Regions from separate parts of the Paenibacillus sp. FSL H7-689 genome, predicted to be linked through region 4. Evidence: a T-box and tRNA genes for the amino acid it is inferred to sense, from the RefSeq annotation. Region 4 holds a T-box; the other regions hold tRNA genes.
What was found. The T-box of region 4 lies ahead of leuS (leucine--tRNA ligase). A T-box ahead of a tRNA ligase gene usually reads a tRNA of that ligase, here a tRNA-Leu.

Region 1: it encodes a tRNA-Leu, which carries the amino acid that the T-box ahead of leuS (leucine--tRNA ligase) is inferred to sense. The anticodon was not compared.
Region 2: it encodes a tRNA-Leu, which carries the amino acid that the T-box ahead of leuS (leucine--tRNA ligase) is inferred to sense. The anticodon was not compared.
Region 3: it encodes a tRNA-Leu, which carries the amino acid that the T-box ahead of leuS (leucine--tRNA ligase) is inferred to sense. The anticodon was not compared.

What each region holds. Positions count from the first base shown of each region.
Region 1 is NZ_ASPU01000015.1:851,185-853,393, reverse strand. Features, by position in the region: gene C170_RS14955 (urease accessory protein UreF) at 48-749, opposite strand; tRNA gene C170_RS14950 (tRNA-Leu) at 1,193-1,275, shown strand; gene C170_RS14945 (glutathione peroxidase) at 1,423-1,902, opposite strand.
Region 2 is NZ_ASPU01000015.1:245,880-248,088, reverse strand. Features, by position in the region: gene C170_RS12095 (Gfo/Idh/MocA family protein) at 1-891, opposite strand, end outside; tRNA gene C170_RS12090 (tRNA-Leu) at 1,118-1,201, shown strand; gene C170_RS12085 (hypothetical protein) at 1,307-1,492, opposite strand; gene C170_RS12080 (sn-glycerol-1-phosphate dehydrogenase) at 1,651-2,209, shown strand, end outside.
Region 3 is NZ_ASPU01000015.1:159,397-161,605, forward strand. Features, by position in the region: gene C170_RS11640 (carbohydrate-binding protein) at 1-906, shown strand, start outside; tRNA gene C170_RS11645 (tRNA-Leu) at 1,052-1,135, opposite strand; gene pelA (pectate lyase) at 1,312-2,209, opposite strand, start outside.
Region 4 is NZ_ASPU01000055.1:102,927-105,135, forward strand. Features, by position in the region: gene leuS (leucine--tRNA ligase) at 1-1,363, opposite strand, end outside; T-box leader at 1,442-1,711, opposite strand; gene C170_RS24575 (phosphotransferase family protein) at 1,824-2,209, opposite strand, start outside.

The DNA of each region.
Region 1 (2,209 bases), on a different contig from region 4:
TTTTAATTTTTTTGAATGAAGGGGAGCAGGCATGAGGAGGAAGAGGATTAGGCCCTGTAGGCATGAAGTCCAGCTCCGAGCATATGGAAACTGGGGAAAAACGATTTCATGGACATCGAGGTTGGCTGTGCCAGTCCATCCGCAGCCGAGGCGCTGACGGTCTTCCATTCATTCTCCAGATCTGTGGCCAGGCGGACCATCAGATCCTTGGTTGTATCGTTGTTCAGGGGAATGACTTTGGAGGCTTCGGTTATGCAGGCATTCATGGCTGAATGCAGGTAACCAAGGACCGCCTCTTCGACCGGGATGTCGAGGTGGTGGTTAATCCAGGCATGAACAGTGGAGAGGCAGCCAACCGAATCGTATTTGGCAAAGATCTGTTCGAGCTGGCTGAATTCAATCCAGGGGTGCAGAGCGCGTGCGAGTCTGATCAATCGTTTACCCATGGCGGCAGCTTGTTCTCTGAGATCTCCAGGGGTTCGCTGAACATGGACAAGCTTGTCGATCAGAGCTATCCGCCATGTATCCTTGTGATCTGCTGCGGTATAGATGCCTTTGATGGCCATACCTTCAAGACGAACGATGCTCGGATGCAACTGACAACGCATGAATGATTCGAGATCTTCAGCATTACGAATGGTACCCTCCCTGATATGGATATCCATGCCGAAGGAATGGGTGAACCCTCCAACCTGAATAGAGGAATCAAGCAGTTTGACATAATCGAGCAGCTTATTCCCACGGTTCACAATCATTCGCCTCCTGTGTTCGTTAAATGTCACTTAAAGTGACATTTATATTCCTTTTTGTTTGCTTTATGTTTAAAAATCCGAATTATATGATAGTTATCATCCCATAAATGTCCGCTTTTTGTCAATAGTATCCGTGAAATTAATGGATTAAATCTGGAATTTAATATTTGTGTTATTTTATATAACTTATTGTGTTATTTATGTGGTGAAGTTCATGGAGGACTATATATAAGGAAGGACTATATATAAATGAATCAACAAGATCGGCTCTTACCGAAAAAGAGGGGATCAAATCTAATCATATGCAGTTCATGGGTAAAGATGACGAGATTATGCGATTTTTGATGAAAATGCCTAGCTGAAAAAGAAGTATTAAAAAATACTTTACTTTTAGTTCTGAACCCGGTATAATCAATTCTGTTGCCGATTATTTACGACATGCGGTCGTGGTGGAATGGCAGACACGCTATCTTGAGGGGGTAGTGGGCGTATGCCCGTGGAGGTTCGAGTCCTCTCGACCGCATCATATGAACGATTAAAAAGAAGCTTTCCATTAATGGGAAGCTTCTTTTTTTTGTCTTTTTCGAACAGTATGACATCTGGGTTGAAAAAAGGCCATCCATTACCGGAGGAATGTTGCTCTACCTTCCGGCTACGGGTGGCCTGTGTATTATTTTTGAAGTAAGTTCTTGATATCTTCTTCAATCTTGTCCGGTGTTGTTTTGGGAGCATAACGTTTAATGACCTGTCCGTTCTGATCCACGAGGAATTTGGTGAAATTCCATTTGATTGCTTTGGAGCCGAGCAGGCCAGGAGCCTCTGTGCTAAGGTGTTGGAAAAGAGGGTGAGCGCTTGAGCCGTTCACATCAATTTTCTCAAACATGGGGAAACTCACGCCATAATTCATCTGACAGAACTCGGCAATATCGTCGGAAGATCCTTTTTCCTGTGCAAACTGGTTGCTTGGGAAACCAAGCACTTCAAATGGAGCATCTTGAAACTTGTCTTGCAATTCTTGCAGACCTTTGAATTGAGGGGTAAGGCCGCATGAGCTTGCCGTATTCACAATCAGGAGCACTTTGTCACGGTAGTCGGACATTTCAACTTCTTGACCGCGAAGGGTATTCACTTTGTAATCGTAGACTGTCATCTAAATCGCCTCCATTTATTTACTCTTATATCTTCTATTATATTGGTTGCAATTAAATATTGCAAAACTAATATGGTGTTAAAAGAATCAAAACAGGCAAGTTGTGCAGAATACGTGAATGAATTGCGAAGTGATTTACGCCAGAGTGAGAATTAGATAGCCTTGAAGAGATAGATAGAGTATAACTTTGTTGTAAGCGTTATTATGGATAGGAATTGGCAAAAATCTGCCGATTTGGTGATCTGGGCGGACTTTACACCGACATGGCACGGGTGTATGATTCATAACGTAATTTCAATTTAAACTA
Region 2 (2,209 bases), on a different contig from region 4:
GTGCACCATTTCACCAACAAACCCGCGTAGATAAAGGTCACGATAAGCTCCTGACATGGGAGATCCGGAAGGTGTATATACAGTATCTTGCTCCTCGAGAGATTTCCAGGGAAGGCTGGTCGAGCTTCGGGATTGATGAACAGTAAGTGTGTTGATCTCTTCAGCTGACGCAAATCCGTTGTCAAAGGTGACGAGTACACTTTCACTTTCCCGTGACCAAGCACTCATGCCGGTAAAATAAGCGCTGCCTACTACGTTATTCTCAAATACAAGGGAAATGCTTTGATTAATGTGTTCCCCATCCTTCACGGTTGTGCCTGTAACTCGTATTACTTCTCCGAATAAGTAACGCATCAGATCGACCATATGAATGGCAGCGAGCTTTATGAACTGTTCCTCATCCTTGCAAAATGGGGTACTGTCTACAGCGAATTTCATCTGGAATGAACGTACCTTACCTAGCGAACCACTATCAATTAGCTCCTTCAGCTTCATGTATATGGGGGCATAACGTTTCATAAAACCAACCATGACAACGACGCCAGCCTGCTCGGCAGCTTCTGCTACAGTGGCGGCTTCCGCTGCGTTCCATCCGAGCGGCTTATCCACGTATACATTCTTGCCAGCCCCAATGCATTCGAGAACAAGAGCGGTCTGATCTACAGGCTGGGCGACCACAACGACACCGTCACAAGTTTCCTGCTGTAACATAAGCTGAGCGTTATCATACGCTTGTCCGTTGCTGCCAAATCGCAGCAGAGCTGCTTCAGAGCGTTCCATACTGCGTGTGGCAATGGCCTGGATCTGCGCTCCGGCTTCAACAACAGAAGGGTAAATATTCGTGGATGCATGAAACCCTGCACCGATAAAGCACAGATGGGTTGTTTTCAAGGTGGATCTCTCCTTCATTTTTGCATTCTTATGGATGGTATATTTGTTGATTAATGCTACGATAGGGTGTTTGAAGTTGAGAAAAAAGGACATATGTCCTATTCTTGAATGAGTAAAAAAAGAAGTTGCATTTTTATTTTGGAGCATGTATACTCTGAATTACGGTAAAACAAGGAATTGTTTCACCGGAACGCTTTTCATCGATGGATGAGGAGATACATATTATGCGGTCGTGGCGGAATTGGCAGACGCGCACGGTTCAGGTCCGTGTGGGCTAACCCCCGTGGAGGTTCGAGTCCTCTCGACCGCATCTAACAAAAAAGGTTCGTGAGTTGCTCTAGGGCAATTCACGAACCTTTTTTTATTTTGTGGATCATTCGTGTGAAGCCTACATTTTGCTACCAGCATGCCAATGCTAATGTTGCCGCTGGCGCAGAATGACTGCCGTGATGATCCCGGCAATGGCTCCTGCAATACCAAATAGCGTTACACTGGCAACCACTTCAACCGACTGGAGACGAAACAAAAAAGCGATACCGCTGCCAAAAGTGGTTCCGGCGAGAAATCCGAGCGAAATTCCTAATTCTTTCGTTAATTTCATTGCTTCACCTACTTGGAAATGTGAGATATGGATTTGCAAATATTGGGTACAGGCAGTAAAGTGTGATCAGGAAAATCATCACATTTTATTTCCTTTTTTATCTTGTGGTTTTAACCCGTTAATTATGCATGATATCTCATATGGGAGGGTAAGAGCGAATGAATATGAACGAACGAATTGCAGCATGGAATGAGGAAGCACAGCAGTGTGCTTGCGGTCATCAACACAGAGTGGTGGATATGCTGATACATCTGGAAGCTGGTGCCATTCAGAGGTTACCGGGTTATTTGTCTGAGCAAGGATATCGTCAGGTGACGGTTGTTTATGATCGACATACGTTTCGGGCCGCCGGATCTGATGTGCTGAGTAGTATTCGCGAAGCGGGAATGCATGTGGATGAGATCGCTCTACCGGAGAATCGCACGGGGGATATCATTGCGGATGAAGCAGCTATTGTACAGGTCATGTTGGGTGTGAGACTCGAAAGTCAGGCTGTGATTGCGGTGGGTTCAGGTACCATTCATGATCTGGTGAGATTTGTTTGTTCCAAAATGAATAAGCCCTTTCTGTCGATACCGACAGCGGCTTCAGTAGATGGCTTTACCTCTGCGGGTGCACCCTTAATTGTAAGCGGAATCAAACAGACATTTCAGGCTGTTCCGCCTGAAGCCATTTTTGCTGATATGAATATCCTGGAGCAAGCTCCCCAAGTGATGA
Region 3 (2,209 bases), on a different contig from region 4:
TATGTTCCAAACAGTGACAACAACTCAGCAGACCGCTGGCCTGAAGCATTAGACGTTTCCTATCACATGCACAATGCCATGGTAGAAGGTGATTTCCAGGCCTACGTGTGGTGGTACATCCGCAGACAGTATGGTCCGATGAAAGAGGACGGTACCATAAGCAAACGCGGGTATAATATGGCTCATTTCTCTAAATTCGTGCGTCCAGGCTACCTGCGAGTCGATGCAACGAAAAATCCGGATACGAACACATTTGTCTCAGCCTATAAAGGTGATAACAAAGTCGTCGTCGTGGCAATTAACCGTGGAACTTCAGCCACAAGCCAAAAATTCGTTCTGCAGAATGGTAATGCCTCTACTGTGTCCTCATGGATTACGGACAGCAGTCGAAACCTGGCAAGCGGAACCTCGCTTAACGTATCCAATGGAGCCTTCACGGCACAGCTCCCGCCTCAGAGCGTAACAACGTTTGTTGCCAACGTTACTGGCGGAAATAGCGGCGGGAATACAGGCAGTGGCACGACGTATGAAGCCGAGACCGGAACGTCACTTACGGAAGCTGCCATTGAAACAATCTACCCCGGTTACACTGGCTCCGGGTATGTTAACTTCAATGCGATGACTGGTTCAGCCATTCAATGGAACGGCATTAATAACACGACAACAGGTACCAAAAACGTAAAGTTTCGTTATGCGCTGGAAAGCGGCACTCGGAACCTCGACATTTTTGTGAACGGAACCAAAGTCATCAGCAACGAGCCCTTTCCCGCTACGGGAAGCTGGTCCACTTGGGTTGAAAAAACAATACAGGTCCCCATGAACACGGGGACCAATACATTGAAAGTGGTTACCACCGGATCGGAAGGACCGAATATTGACAGCGTTAATGTTACCGCAGCACAATAAACGTTCCGTATGGCTGATGGAAGACATTTGCTGTACGTGCAGCTAAGCACTAACCTCTTGAATACTCATCACTAAAGTTAGTGTTATATCAAAAAATGCAAAAAAAGACTCCTTAAGCGTTAGCTTAAGGAGTCTTTTTATTAGATGCGGTCGAGAGGACTCGAACCTCCACGGGGGTTAGCCCACACGGACCTGAACCGTGCGCGTCTGCCAATTCCGCCACGACCGCATATTGTATCTTCGTCATCCATATCGGCGACAAGAAATAATATATCATGCGTAATCTATCATGTCAACACTGAAAATAATAACAATAAAGCCCGAATCAGACGTCCATGTCGATTCGGGCCTTACCTTTAACTGTTGCTAATAGTTTGGTTCATTAATACGGAAGCATACTACAAATTACAGCTTGGAAGGCCAGTTGCCATACCATGCATAACCGCCTCTTCTTTCTTTATCAATATCACTTAATTTGTATTTAACTACCCCGTCACGACCAATAAAGATTGGTTTATCCGTTCCGATCTCATAGAAGCGTGCCCAAATTGGTGCAGCTTTGGAATCAGCGATAATTTTACTATCTCCATTAGCTCTTTCATACTTGTAACCCGTAATTTTCACTTTGTTAAACCAAGCCTCCGCTCCTTTAATGGATGCGGTAATTTTAGCGTTAGCAGGTCTGGTTTTCAGAAATTTAACAATCGTTACACTCTCTCCAGCTGTCAGCGATGGCACTTCGTAGATTCTTGCGCTCGCTGGTTTAAGAGAGCTGGAATCATGTTGTTGTCCCCATGCTGTCAGCTTACCACCTGAAACGACCTGTGTATTCAGAATCGCCTCCACACCTTTGGCAACTGAATTTTTACTGCGGTTAGCAAGTGTACTGTCGATAAATGAGAAATCACCTTTGCGTGCCGCTACTTCATCCAGCATGATCATTACATTAATCATGGCATCATCATTGTAAGTGATGTGCTTGTGGTATCCGGAGCTTTGGTAAACTTGTGGCCACCCGCCGTTTGAATACTGCATGTTGATCAAAAAGTTAATTCCTTTGATTGCAGCTGTGGAGTAACGCGGATCATTCGTCTTTTTAAATTCCTTCGCCAATCTTCTAATTTCTGAGTATGTAGCCTTGTTGTCTATCGTGGACTTTGCCCACTCTCCACTTGTCTGTTTATAATCTTTTCTCCAACCTCCATCCGGCAGCTGGTTCTTCAAAATATCAGAAATACTCGCTGTAGTACCCGACGCATCTGCAGCAGATACCGTCCCTACAGGGAGAACTGCCATTCCAACT
Region 4 (2,209 bases):
GTGGAAGTTGATCCTCAGGTACTGTCTTCATCGTTCCGTCTTCCAGATGCAGAATCGGGATTGGCTCACCCCAGTAACGCTGACGGCTGAACAGCCAATCGCGCAGACGATAGGTCACTTTCCCTTGTCCTTTACCGTTCTCTTCCAACCAAGCAATCATCTTGGCAACCGCTTCTTCATTATTCAGTCCGTTCAAGAAATCGGAATTCACATGTGCGCCATCACCCGAATATGCCTCTTGTGTAACGTCTCCACCTTGAATAACCTCGATGATATCCAGACCGAACTGCTTCGCAAATTCCCAATCACGCGCATCATGACCCGGAACTGCCATAACCGCACCTGTGCCGTAACCTGCAAGAACGTAATCAGCAATCCAGATCGGCAGTTTTGCACCATTAACAGGGTTGATTGCATAAGCGCCAGTGAATACACCTGTTTTGTCTTTGGCCAAATCTGTACGTTCCAGATCACTCTTACGAGAAGCCTGCTCCTGATAAGCCTGAATAGCTTCACGTTGGTCATCGGTTGTAATTGCTTCTACCAACTCATGTTCCGGAGCCAGTACTGCAAAGCTCGCACCGAACAATGTGTCCGCACGGGTAGTGAACACCTTGATAACTTCCTCGCGACCCTCAATGGCAAATACAACTTCCGCCCCTGTCGATTTACCGATCCAGTTGCGCTGCATATCCTTGATGCTTTCAGACCAATCCAGCTCTTCCAGGTCTTCCAACAGACGCTCTGCATACTCGGTAATTCTCAGAACCCATTGACGCATCGGTTTGCGTACAACCGGATGTCCTCCGCGTTCACTCTTGCCATCAATAACCTCTTCATTAGCAAGTACCGTTCCAAGGGCTTCACACCAGTTAACTGCAACTTCATCTACATAAGCCAGACCTTTGTTGTACAGCTGAATAAAGATCCATTGCGTCCATTTATAGTATTCAGGGTCCGTTGTGCTGATCTCACGATCCCAGTCATAGGAGAAACCAAGCGATTTGATCTGGCGACGGAAATTGTCAATATTACGGAATGTAATATCTCGTGGATGTTCACCTGTATCCAGTGCATGTTGCTCAGCAGGCAGACCGAAAGCATCCCAACCCATTGGGTGCAATACGTTGTAACCGCGCATACGTTTGTAACGGGAAACGATATCCGTTGCCGTATATCCTTCCGGGTGACCTACGTGCAGACCTGAACCGGATGGATAAGGGAACATATCCAGTGCATAAAATTTCGGTTTAGCAGGGTCCTCACCCGTTTTAAACGTTTTATTTGCATCCCAATATTGCTGCCAACTTTTTTCCATGACTTGTGGCTGATAGCCGTGTTTCGGCTGGTTATTCTCACTCATCTATTGTTCCTCCTTCAGGTTATTCACTTTAGCTTTAATTGCAACAAAAAAACCTCAGCATCCCGTAGCGTTTGCAGCGCTAGGGACGAGAGGTTGAATTCCCGTGGTACCACCCTAGTTAGTGGACGAACGTGCTTCGTCATCCACTCCCTTTGGACCTGTAACGGCGGTTAACCGATGCGGATTTCCATTCCTGAACCCAAGCTTTATACAAGCAGGTTAAACAGAATGGTGTAATCACCGCATTTCTCCAAGGCGAGTTCGCAAATCACTGTCAACCGGCTTGCACCAACCGCCGGCTCTCTGTTATGTACAGGAATTACTACTGATCCTTATCATCGAAATATGTATACAATATCGGGACCATTATATAAAAAAGCAAGCCCAAAGTCAATATTACACGTTATAATGACCCTTTTAAGTCACACGGTTCGTACCGTTCAATAATACTCGTTGCTGTTCAGGATAACCGAAAACGCTCAATGCCTTCCTCCAGATTATGAATGGTCCAATTCACATGTTCCTGATTATCATATTGACGATAAGCGCACTCAATGCGCAGCACCAGATCAAAGTACAAGTCATAGAGACTTCTTCTTTTCAGCTCACTTTCAGTCGTAATCTCATGCCCATACCCTTTCACAAAACCGGGTGTATAGTTAAAATGACTGAAATAATGCTCCATCAGAGGATCTGCCCACAGTGAACGTTCAAAATCAATAATCGCTGTGATACGACCTTTGTCTACTAGAACATTGCCATCCCACAGATCCCAACTCACAAGAACAGGTTCTTTTACATCGTCCAGCACATCCGATTTTTCTTCAATCAAGCGTCTCAATTCAG